One region of the Mumia sp. ZJ430 genome, then DNA from elsewhere that is predicted to be linked to it. Evidence: riboswitches for the same ligand, from Rfam matches in the RefSeq annotation. Region 1 holds a riboswitch; the other holds the start of a gene.
What was found. A riboswitch is a leader RNA that binds a small molecule or an ion and turns the genes downstream of it on or off. The one in region 1 is predicted to bind thiamine pyrophosphate.
Positions count from the first base shown of each region.

Region 2: linked by a shared signal. The riboswitch ahead of HCT63_RS15365 (ECF transporter S component) and the one ahead of thiM (hydroxyethylthiazole kinase) in region 1 are both predicted to bind thiamine pyrophosphate.

Region 1 is NZ_JAAHFK010000002.1:765,024-769,724, forward strand. Features, by position in the region: gene thiD (bifunctional hydroxymethylpyrimidine kinase/phosphomethylpyrimidine kinase) at 1-695, opposite strand, end outside; gene thiE (thiamine phosphate synthase) at 692-1,357, opposite strand; gene thiM (hydroxyethylthiazole kinase) at 1,357-2,148, opposite strand; TPP riboswitch at 2,137-2,228, opposite strand; gene ilvC (ketol-acid reductoisomerase) at 2,532-3,560, opposite strand; gene ilvN (acetolactate synthase small subunit) at 3,646-4,182, opposite strand; gene HCT63_RS10230 (acetolactate synthase large subunit) at 4,187-4,701, opposite strand, start outside.
Region 2 is NZ_JAAHFK010000003.1:669,777-674,477, forward strand. Features, by position in the region: gene HCT63_RS15360 (ABC transporter ATP-binding protein) at 1-881, opposite strand, end outside; gene HCT63_RS15365 (ECF transporter S component) at 878-1,513, opposite strand; TPP riboswitch at 1,504-1,623, opposite strand; gene HCT63_RS15370 (ankyrin repeat domain-containing protein) at 1,743-2,126, opposite strand; gene HCT63_RS15375 (SGNH/GDSL hydrolase family protein) at 2,137-2,850, opposite strand; gene HCT63_RS15380 (cupin domain-containing protein) at 2,900-3,250, opposite strand; gene HCT63_RS15385 (FAD-dependent oxidoreductase) at 3,247-4,662, opposite strand; gene HCT63_RS15390 (aspartate aminotransferase family protein) at 4,665-4,701, opposite strand, start outside.

The DNA.
Region 1 (4,701 bases):
GCGTCCCGCAACGGCATCCCGAGCGCGAGCCCGGAGGCGATCGCCGACGACAACGAGCACCCGGTGCCGTGCGTGTTCGGGGTGTCGATGCGCGGCGCCGCGTACGACCGCACACCCTCGGCGTCAGCCAGCACGTCCACGCTCTCGGCGCCGCCGAGGTGGCCGCCCTTGACCAGCACCGCCGCGGCGCCTCTCTCCCGCAGGGCGAGCGCCGCCGCCCCGAGGCCAGCGACGTCGGCCGCCTCCTCAGCTCCCACGAGCACCGCCGCCTCGGGCACGTTGGGCGTGACGACCGCGACCAGCGGCAGGAGTGTCGTCCGGATCGCGTCGATCGTGTCGACGGGGACCAGCCGGTCACCCGAAGTCGCCACCATCACCGGGTCGAGCACGACCGGCAGGTCAGCGGTACGGAGCACCTCCGCCACCGCAACGACCACGTCGGCGGTCCCGAGCATGCCGATCTTGATCGCGCCCACCTCGAGGTCGTCGAGGACCGCCCGGACCTGGTCTGCCACGAAGTCCGGCGGCACGGCGTGGATGCCGGTGACGCCACGGGTGTTCTGGACGGTCAGCGCCGTCAACGCCGCGGCCCCGTACACGCCCAGGGCGGACGCGGTCTTGAGGTCGGCCTGGATGCCCGCACCCCCCGACGGGTCGGAGCCGGCGATCGACAGCATGACGGGCACGGTGCTCACAGCTGGGCCTCCGGGCGGGCGGCGAGGGCGGTGTCGACGATGTCGCGCAGCGTACGGGCGGCTGCGCGCGGAGCGGGCGCCGCGCAGATCGCGGAGACGACGCAGATGCCGTCGGCGCCGGCGTCGATGACCGACGCGGCGTTCGACGCGGAGATGCCGCCGATCGCGACGAGCGGCAGGTCGGAGGGTACGAGGTCGCGCAGGCGGCGTACGCCGTCGAGTCCCCACGGCGCCGTCGTGTCGGTCTTCGTCGGCGTCGGCCACACCGGGCTCACCGCGAGATAGCTGCACGCGGCGAGAGCCTCCTCGTCGTCGAGCTGCTCGACGCGGTGCAGCGACCACCCGACCACGACGTCGTCGCCGAGCACCTCCCGCACTCGGGCGGGGTGGAGGTCGTCCGGGCCCACGTGGAGACCGGCACCAGGGACAGCACGCGCCGCCGAGAGGTCGTCGTTGAGGACGAACGACGCCCGGGCACCGACCCGCTCGGCGATCCGTGCCGCGAGTCGGACGCGGTCGTCGGTCGTCGCTGCCTTGTCGCGGAGCTGGACGGTCGTCACTCCTCCGTCGACCGCGTCAGCGACGACGTCGACGAGGTCAGCGCGGCCAGGCACCGCCCCGGTGACGAGATAGAGACGGACGTCTCCAGCCGGGCCGACCATCAGCGCGCGACGACCTCGGCGACCGCGTCGGACGACAGCGTGGACAGCGCGTCCAGCAGCCGCCAGCGCAGCGAGCCGGGCCCCTCGGCGAGCGGCGCGGCCTGCTCGACCGCGGCCGTCAGGATCGCCAGCGCACTCGCCGACGCCTCGAACGCGTCGTCGTGCACCGCGCACGCCGCACCAACCAGGGCGCTCGCCGAGCACCCGAGCGCCGTGATCATCGGCGCCCTCGCGTCGCCGCCGCGGATCTCGGCCGTACGGGTGCCGTCGGTGACGATGTCGACGGCGCCGGTCATCGCGACCACGGTCTCGAGCTTGGAGGCCAGCGCCTCGGCGTCCGTACGCACGTCGGCGGTGTCGGCATCAGCGTCGACCCCGCGCCCGGCGCCCGTCGATGTCGCGATCGCGAGGATCTCGCTCGCGTTGCCCCGGATCACGGTCGGCCGGTGCTCGATCAGGGCGGCGACGGACTCGCGCCGGTAGGCGGTGGCACCGACCGCGACCGGGTCGAGGATCCAGGGCTTGCCGGAGGCCGAGGCAACCTCGACCGCGGCGAGCATGCCGTCGACCCATGGCGGGGAGAGCGTGCCGATGTTGGCGACGACGGCCTGGGCGATGCCGGCGAACTCACCGGCCTCGCGGGCGTCATGGACCATCGCCGGCGACGCGCCTGCGGCGTTCAGCAGGTTCGCGGCGATGTCCATCGACACATAGTTCGTGATGACCTGCACCAGCGGGCCCTGCGCCCGGAGCTGGTCGTGGACGTGGGCAGCAGTACGTGGATCGAGCATCAGGCTCCCTCTCGCCGGTATGACCCGGATCAGGTTCGGCGGGTGTGTTCTCAGCCCTTCGGGCACCCCGGCCTTGCAACTGCTGGCGACGATAACAGAACGTGCCCGAGACCCTTCCGCGACGCCGCCTCGACCGCTAGCGTGCGGGCAACCCACCCGACTCCTTCCCCCGAGGGGTATGCATGGCTCCCGCCCGTCGCGTCCGCCGCGCGTGGCGCCGCGGAGGGGTGCGCGAGGTCTACCTCGCGTCCCGCCGTTGGCTCGCCCGCCTCATCTATCCAGGAGACATCCCTCCGCCCCGCCAACGACGACGGCGGTGAGCCAGGTCCCACGCCGGTGATGCGCGTGGGACCGGACTCACCGCCGGTCGGAACGTACGAGGGTCAGCGCGCTGCGGTGCCCTCGGTGTAGTCGTCGTCGGCGCTCTTGACCCACGACATGAGCTTGCGCAGCTCGCGGCCTGTGGCCTCGATCGGGTGCTGCTCGCCCTCGGCACGGAGCTTCTTGAACTCCGGCGCACCGGCGTCCTGGTCGGCGATGAAGCGCTCGGCGAACGCGCCGTTCTTGATGTCGTCCAGGACGGCCTTCATGTTGTCCTTGACACGCGCGTCGACGACCCGCGGGCCCGACACGTAGTCGCCGTACTCGGCGGTGTCGGAGACCGACCAACGCTGCTTGGCGATGCCGCCCTCGTACATGAGGTCGACGATCAGCTTCAGCTCGTGGAGGCACTCGAAGTAGGCGACCTCCGGCTGGTAGCCAGCCTCGGTCAGCGTCTCGAAGCCCGCCTGGACCAGCGCGGACACGCCGCCGCAGAGGACGGCCTGCTCGCCGAAGAGATCGGTCTCGGTCTCCTCGGTGAAGGTCGTCTTGATGCCGCCGGCGCGCAGGCCGCCGATCGCCTTGGCGTACGAGAGGACCAGCGGCCAGGCGTTGCCGGTCGCGTCCTGCTCGACGGCGACGAGCACGGGGACACCGCGACCCTCGACGTACTCGCGGCGGACCAGGTGACCGGGGCCCTTCGGCGCGATCATGCCGACGTCGACACCGGCCGGCGGCTTCACGTAGCCGTAGCGGATGTTGAAGCCGTGGCCGAAGATCAGCGCGTCGCCGTCGTTGAGGTTCGGCTCGATGGCCTCGGCATACAGCGAGCGCTGGGCCGGGTCTGGTGCGAGGACGACGATGACGTCGGCCTCGGCGACGGCCTCGGCGGGCGTGAGGACACGCAGGCCCTCGGCCTCGGCCTTGGCGCGGCTCTTCGATCCCTCGGGCAGGCCGACGCGGACGTCGACGCCGGAGTCGCGCAGCGACAGCGCGTGGGCGTGGCCCTGGCTGCCGTAGCCGAGGACGGCCACGCTGCGGCCTTGGATCACGCCCAGGTCGGCGTCGTCATCGTAGAACAGCTCAGGCACGGGGTAACTCCTTCTTGGTGGTGCCGAGTGACACCTGTCGGTGCCGGTGGTTGAGTCAGGTGCGGCCGTGGGTACGACCGTACGCTCAGGCGGTCTGGCTGGACCCGCCGGGGACAGCGCGCAGAGTGCGGTCGGTGATCGACCGCCCGCCGCGGCCGATCGCGACCCGCCCGGACTGGGCGATCTCGCGGATGCCGAACGGCTCGAGCACCCTCAGCATCGCTGAGAGCTTGCCCGGGTCGCCCGTCGCTTCGATGGTGACGGCGTCGACCGCCACGTCGACGACCTTCGCCCGGAACAGCTGGACGGTCTCGAGGACCTGCCCGCGGGTCTGGCCGTCGGCGCGGACCTTGATCAGCATCAGCTCGCGCTCGACCGCCACGGACGGCTCGAGCTCGACGATCTTGAGCACGTTCACGAGCTTGTTGAGCTGCTTGGTGACCTGCTCGAGCGGCAGCTCGTCGACGTTCACGACGATCGTCATGCGCGAGATCTCGGGGATCTCGGTCTGCCCGACCGCGAGCGACTCGATGTTGAAGCCGCGACGCATGAACAGGCTCGCGACGCGGGCGAGGACACCGGGGGTGTTCTCGACCAGGACTGACAGGGTGTGCTTGCTCATCAGGTCAGAGCTCCTCGTCGCCGAAGTCGGGCGCCATGTCGCGCGCGATCTGGATCAGGTCGTTGCTGACGCCGGCCGGAACCATCGGCCACACCATCGCGTCGCGGTGGACCACGAAGTCGATGACGACGGGCACGTCGGTGATCGACATCGCCTTCGCGATCACGTCGTCGAGGTCGTCGGGGCTCTCGCAGCGCAGACCCACGCACCCGTACGCGTCGGCGAGCTTGACGAAGTCGGGGATCCGGGCGGCGTCCGGGCCGGTCTGCAGGTCGGTGTTGGAGTAGCGGCCCTCATAGAAGAGGGTCTGCCACTGCCGCACCATGCCGAGCGACGAGTTGTTGATGATCGCGACCTTGATCGGGATGCCCTCGAGCGCGCAGGTGGCAAGCTCCTGGTTGGTCATCTGGAAGCACCCGTCGCCGTCGATCGCCCACACGACCTCGCCCGGTCGAGCGACCTGGGCACCCATCGCCGCGGGGACGGAGAAACCCATGGTGCCCATGCCGCCGGAGTTGA
Region 2 (4,701 bases), on a different contig from region 1:
GCTCCCGGTACGAGCACGGCGTCGACCTCACGGAGGGCGGGTGTGCGCGTGGTCCCCCGGACGTCGCTGCGGCGAAGGTCGACGCTCAGCGCGACGGCCTCGAGGGTCGGCGCAGGATCGCGCGGCGTGACGAGGGCAGCCGGTGGCGGGGCCGCCACCGGCGCGGGCGCACCCGGCATCCACACCCCCGCCGACGCGAGGTCGTCACGCATCGTCTCCGCGAACGTCGCCGGATCGGTATCGGCGACCACCGCGCCGTCACGCCCGAGCACGACGACCCGGTCGACGTGGCCGAGCCACGCGGCGAGCCGGTGCTCGACGACGACGAGAGTCGCGCCGGTCTCGGCCACCACCTCGGCAACGCAGTGGCGTACGGCCTCGGCGTTGGCGTCATCGAGCATCGACGTCGGCTCGTCGAGGAGCAGGACGTCGGCCCGCGACGCGAGCACCCCGGCGAGCGCGGCACGTTGGAGCTCGCCGCCGGAGAGCGCCGAGGTCGGGTGCTGGATCCCGTACGGCAGCCGTACGGCCTCGAGGGCGGCGCGGACCCTCGGCCAGATCGCGTCGCGCGGCACGCGGGCGTTCTCCAGACCGAAGGCGACGTCGCGCCCGAGGCGATCGGCGACGCCAGCGTCCCCGGGGTTCTGGAGGAGCAGCCCGACGCGACCCACGGTCTCGACCTCGCCGAGCAGGTCACCGTCGGCGGCGGTCGCGAGCACCCCGGCGGCGGCGCGGAGCACCGTCGACTTGCCGGCGCCGGAGGGGCCCGCGAGAAGCACCCGCTCGCCGGGCTCGATCCGCAGGTCGAGATCGGCCACGACCGACGAACGCCGACCGAGCGGACGCCAGCCGAAGCCGCGGAGGGAGACCGAGCCGGTCACGCCTGTGCGGGGCTGGTCGCTGCCGCGCGCTCGTGGTGCTCGCGGCCCGGACCGAAGGCGTCGAGGGACCCGGTCGAGGCGAGCGCACGCACCAGCGCCCACCCACCGACGCCGGCGACGAGCGCACCCGAGACCACGAGGAACGCGAGGTAGGTGAGCTGGTAGCCGAACGACCAGTCCGCGTAGTACGCGAACCACTCGTACACGGCCTCACCCGCACCGGCCAACGCGCCTGCGAGCGCGGCCGCGACGACACCCCAGCGCCGATAGAGCAGGACCGCGAAGACGAGCTCGGCGCCGAACCCTTGGATCAGCCCCGAGACGACGACGGACATGCCCCACTGGTTGCCGAGCAGCGCCGACATCGTTGCCGCGACGAGCTCGGTGCCGACGGCGGCGCCGGGCTTGCGGACGACGAGACCGCCGACGACGCCGCCGAGCAGCCAGACGCCGCAGATGAGCCCCGAGCTCGGCGGAAACGCGAACAGCGCGGTGCCGCTGACCACGGCGAACAGCTGGTTCCAGCCCCAGAAGACCACGCCGAGCGCGACGCCGAGCATCGCCACGGTGACGAGGTCGACCGTGCGGTAGCGGGTGGTCGCGGACGCGCGAGAACGAATGGCCTCAGCCATGGATGACTCCCTTCGCCGGTGCTAACCGGTGCAGGTTCGGAGGGTCTGCGGCCTTTCCGCACTCTCAGCGCGCCGTGCCCGTAGGCACCCGCGCTCCCCTGTCGTGGGGTCGACTCTAGCCCCCCGCCTGCTCCGCGTACACCGCGTCTCGCGCACACTGCGTCAGCGGGCCGGCAGGACGAACGGCACCTCCTCGCCCCGCGCGAGGGTCACGAGGGGGTCGGAGAGGTCAGGTCAGCAGGCTGTCGCGGCCGAACATCGCAGCCGTCGCACGCGCGGACGGCGTCCCCAGATCCGGGTCTGCACCCGCGCCGATGAGGACCGACACCACCAGGTCCTCGCCCTTGAAGATGGCGCCGGCGAGCGGGCTCTGACCCCGGTCGTTGAGCCGGTTGACGTCCGCGCCGGCGTCGAGCAGCCGCTGCACGATGTCGGCGTGGCCGTGATAGGCCGCGAGCATCAGCAGCGTGTTGCCGCTGGAGTCGGTCAGCTCCACGGGGACTCCGGCGTCGACGTACGCCAGCAGCGTGTCGGCGTCGCCGTCGCGCGCCAGGTCGAACATCCGGTGCGCGAGCTCGACCACCGCCGGATCAGGGCGCGCGCTCTCGCTCATAACGGGGACCTTACCGGGCGATCCCTTCGATGCTCCCTCTCACGAAGTCGCCGAACTCCCGGTGCCCGTCGCGCGTGAGGTGCAGCCCGTCCTCGAGGTAGGCCAGGTCGAGCCCGACCGCCGAGACGTACGAGGCGCCGTGGGCCTCGGCCAGTCTGGCGAGGTCGGCGTCGACGTGATGCACACCCGCCTCACGGGCAGGGGCGACTGCCGGACCGACCACGACGACGGGCAGCCCCTCGACCGCACGCATCACCCGCGCGAAGCCTGCTCGTACGGCCTCCAGCGGCTGGTCGACGTCGTTGAGCCCACCTTGGACGAGCACGAGGTCGGCACCGCCGGCCACGGCGCGCGCGGCCCGCTCGGCGAACCACGAGCCCTCGCACGGGCTCGCGTACCGGCTGAAGCCCGACCCGGAGAACGCGTCGACGTGGACCTGGCCGGACAGCCGGGCGGTCCATGCGTCACCGGCATCGTCGAGCCCTCGGCCCGCCGACCACGAGTCACCGATCACGACGACCCGCTGGCCGACCGCGGACGGCACCGCCGCGCGGCGCGCCTCCGACTCCGCGGTGAACCGCTCGCACCGCGCGGCGTCGGCACGGCCCCCGCCGAGCTCCAGGAGCAGCACACCGCTCAGCAGCGTGAGCACGAGCACTGCCGCGACCCGCATCCGCCACGACGCGTCGAGCAGGCGCGGTCGGGCAGCACGGAGAACTCTCACGACTCCATGATCCCTCGCGCGCGGCCCTGAGGGGCCAGAACCGCGACGGTCAGGCCACGTAGACCTTGCGCAGCGTCTCGCGGACCTCCCACACCGTACGGTCGCCGGCGTACAGACGTGCGGCGACGCCGGGACGCAGCTCGAGAGCGCTGCCGTCCTCAAAGCGCACGGTTGCGTCTCCGGACAGCACGACGAACACCTCGTCGATCTCGGTGTCGCGCACGGCGCCCGCGGTGATCTCCCAGAGGCCGACCGAGAGGTCACCGAACGTCGCGAGTGCCGTCGACGCGACGGCCGGGGTCCCGTGCACGACGTCGGCCGGGTCGAGGGCGCCGGGCTGCAGGGGGTGCGCCTCGACGTCCCCAGACAGAAGCCGCGCGGCCGCCCATTCGCCCGTCACGAGTCGAACCCCAGGCCGACGGCGTCCATCGCCCGCAGCCACGCGTTGCGTACGCCCTCGTGGTGGTCGGCGCGATCGAGCGACCACCGCGTCAGGTTGATGCCGACCGCGGCGGCAGGCTCCGGCGGGAACGGCAGAGGCTTCTTGCGGACCATCTCGACCTCGGTCCGCGGCGTCCGCTCGCCGGCCAGCCGGTCGAGCATCACGTCGGCCGCGAAGTGGGTCGCGGCGACACCGAGTCCGGTGAAGCCGGCCGCGTACGCGACCCGCCCCTGCTTCGCGAGTCCGAAGAACGCGCAGAACCGCGTCGACGTGTCGATGGCGCCTGCCCACCGGTGGGTGAAGCCGATGCCCTCGAGCTGCGGGAACGTCGTGAGGAAGTGCGACGCGAGCGTCCGATAGGTCTCAGGCCGGTGCTCGTACGCCGATCGGACCTTGCCGCCGTAGTGGTAGACCGCGTCGTAGCCGCCGAACAGGATCCGGCCGTCCGCAGACTGCCGGTAGTAGTGGAACTGGTTCGCCATGTCGCTGACGCCCTGCCGGTTGTCCCAGCCGATCGCGTCGCGCTGGGCGGCGGTCAGCGGCTCGGTCATCAGCGCGTAGTCGTAGACCGGCACGGTGAACAGGTCGTACCGCGGGAGCAACGACGGGAACACGTTCGTCGCGAGCGCCACCCGGTCCGCCCGCACCGAACCGCGCGGCGTCCGTACGAGCACCGGCCCGCGGCGCCCGGACGTCTCCAGCGACTCGGCAGCGCTGTACTCGAAGATCTCGACGCCGAGACCCGCCGCGACGCGAGCGAGCTCCTTGGCGAGCTTCGCCGGGTGCAGCATCGCCGTCGAGTCGCGGTGCCAGACGCCGGCGAGGTACGTCGGGCTGTCGACCTGCGCCCGTACGGCGTCGGTGTCCAGGAATTCGCCGGACCCCTCCTCGAGCCACGCCACCTGGTGCGGTTCCACGGCGACGTCGAGCGACCCCGTGCGCTCCAGCTCGCAGTCGATGCCGAGCGCGTCGACCGCCTTGCACAGCGACTCGAGGTTGTCCTGCCCCAGCCGCTCGAGCGTGTCGTACTCGTCGGGCCAGCGTGACCGGCCGTTCTCCTCGCCGTGCGTGAGGCTCGCGTCGCAGAAGCCGCCGTTGCGCCCGGACGCGGCCCAGCCGACCGTCTGCGCCTCCAGGACGGCGACGCGCGTGCCAGGGTTGCGCAGCTTGGCCTTCACCGCCGTCCACAGGCCCGTGTAGCCGCCCCCGACGACGAGCAGGTCGGTCGTGTGCGCACCGGCCAGCGGCGGGTACGCGACGGTGTCACCGACGTCGTCGAGCCAGAAGCAGCCGTCGCGCGTCGCCTCGAGCGACGCGTCGACGATTGCTGCGGGCGGTGCGAGTCGCTCGAAGACGGTCGACCGCACCATGGCTAACGCGCCACGTGGGCGTCGCCGACGGACAGGGCC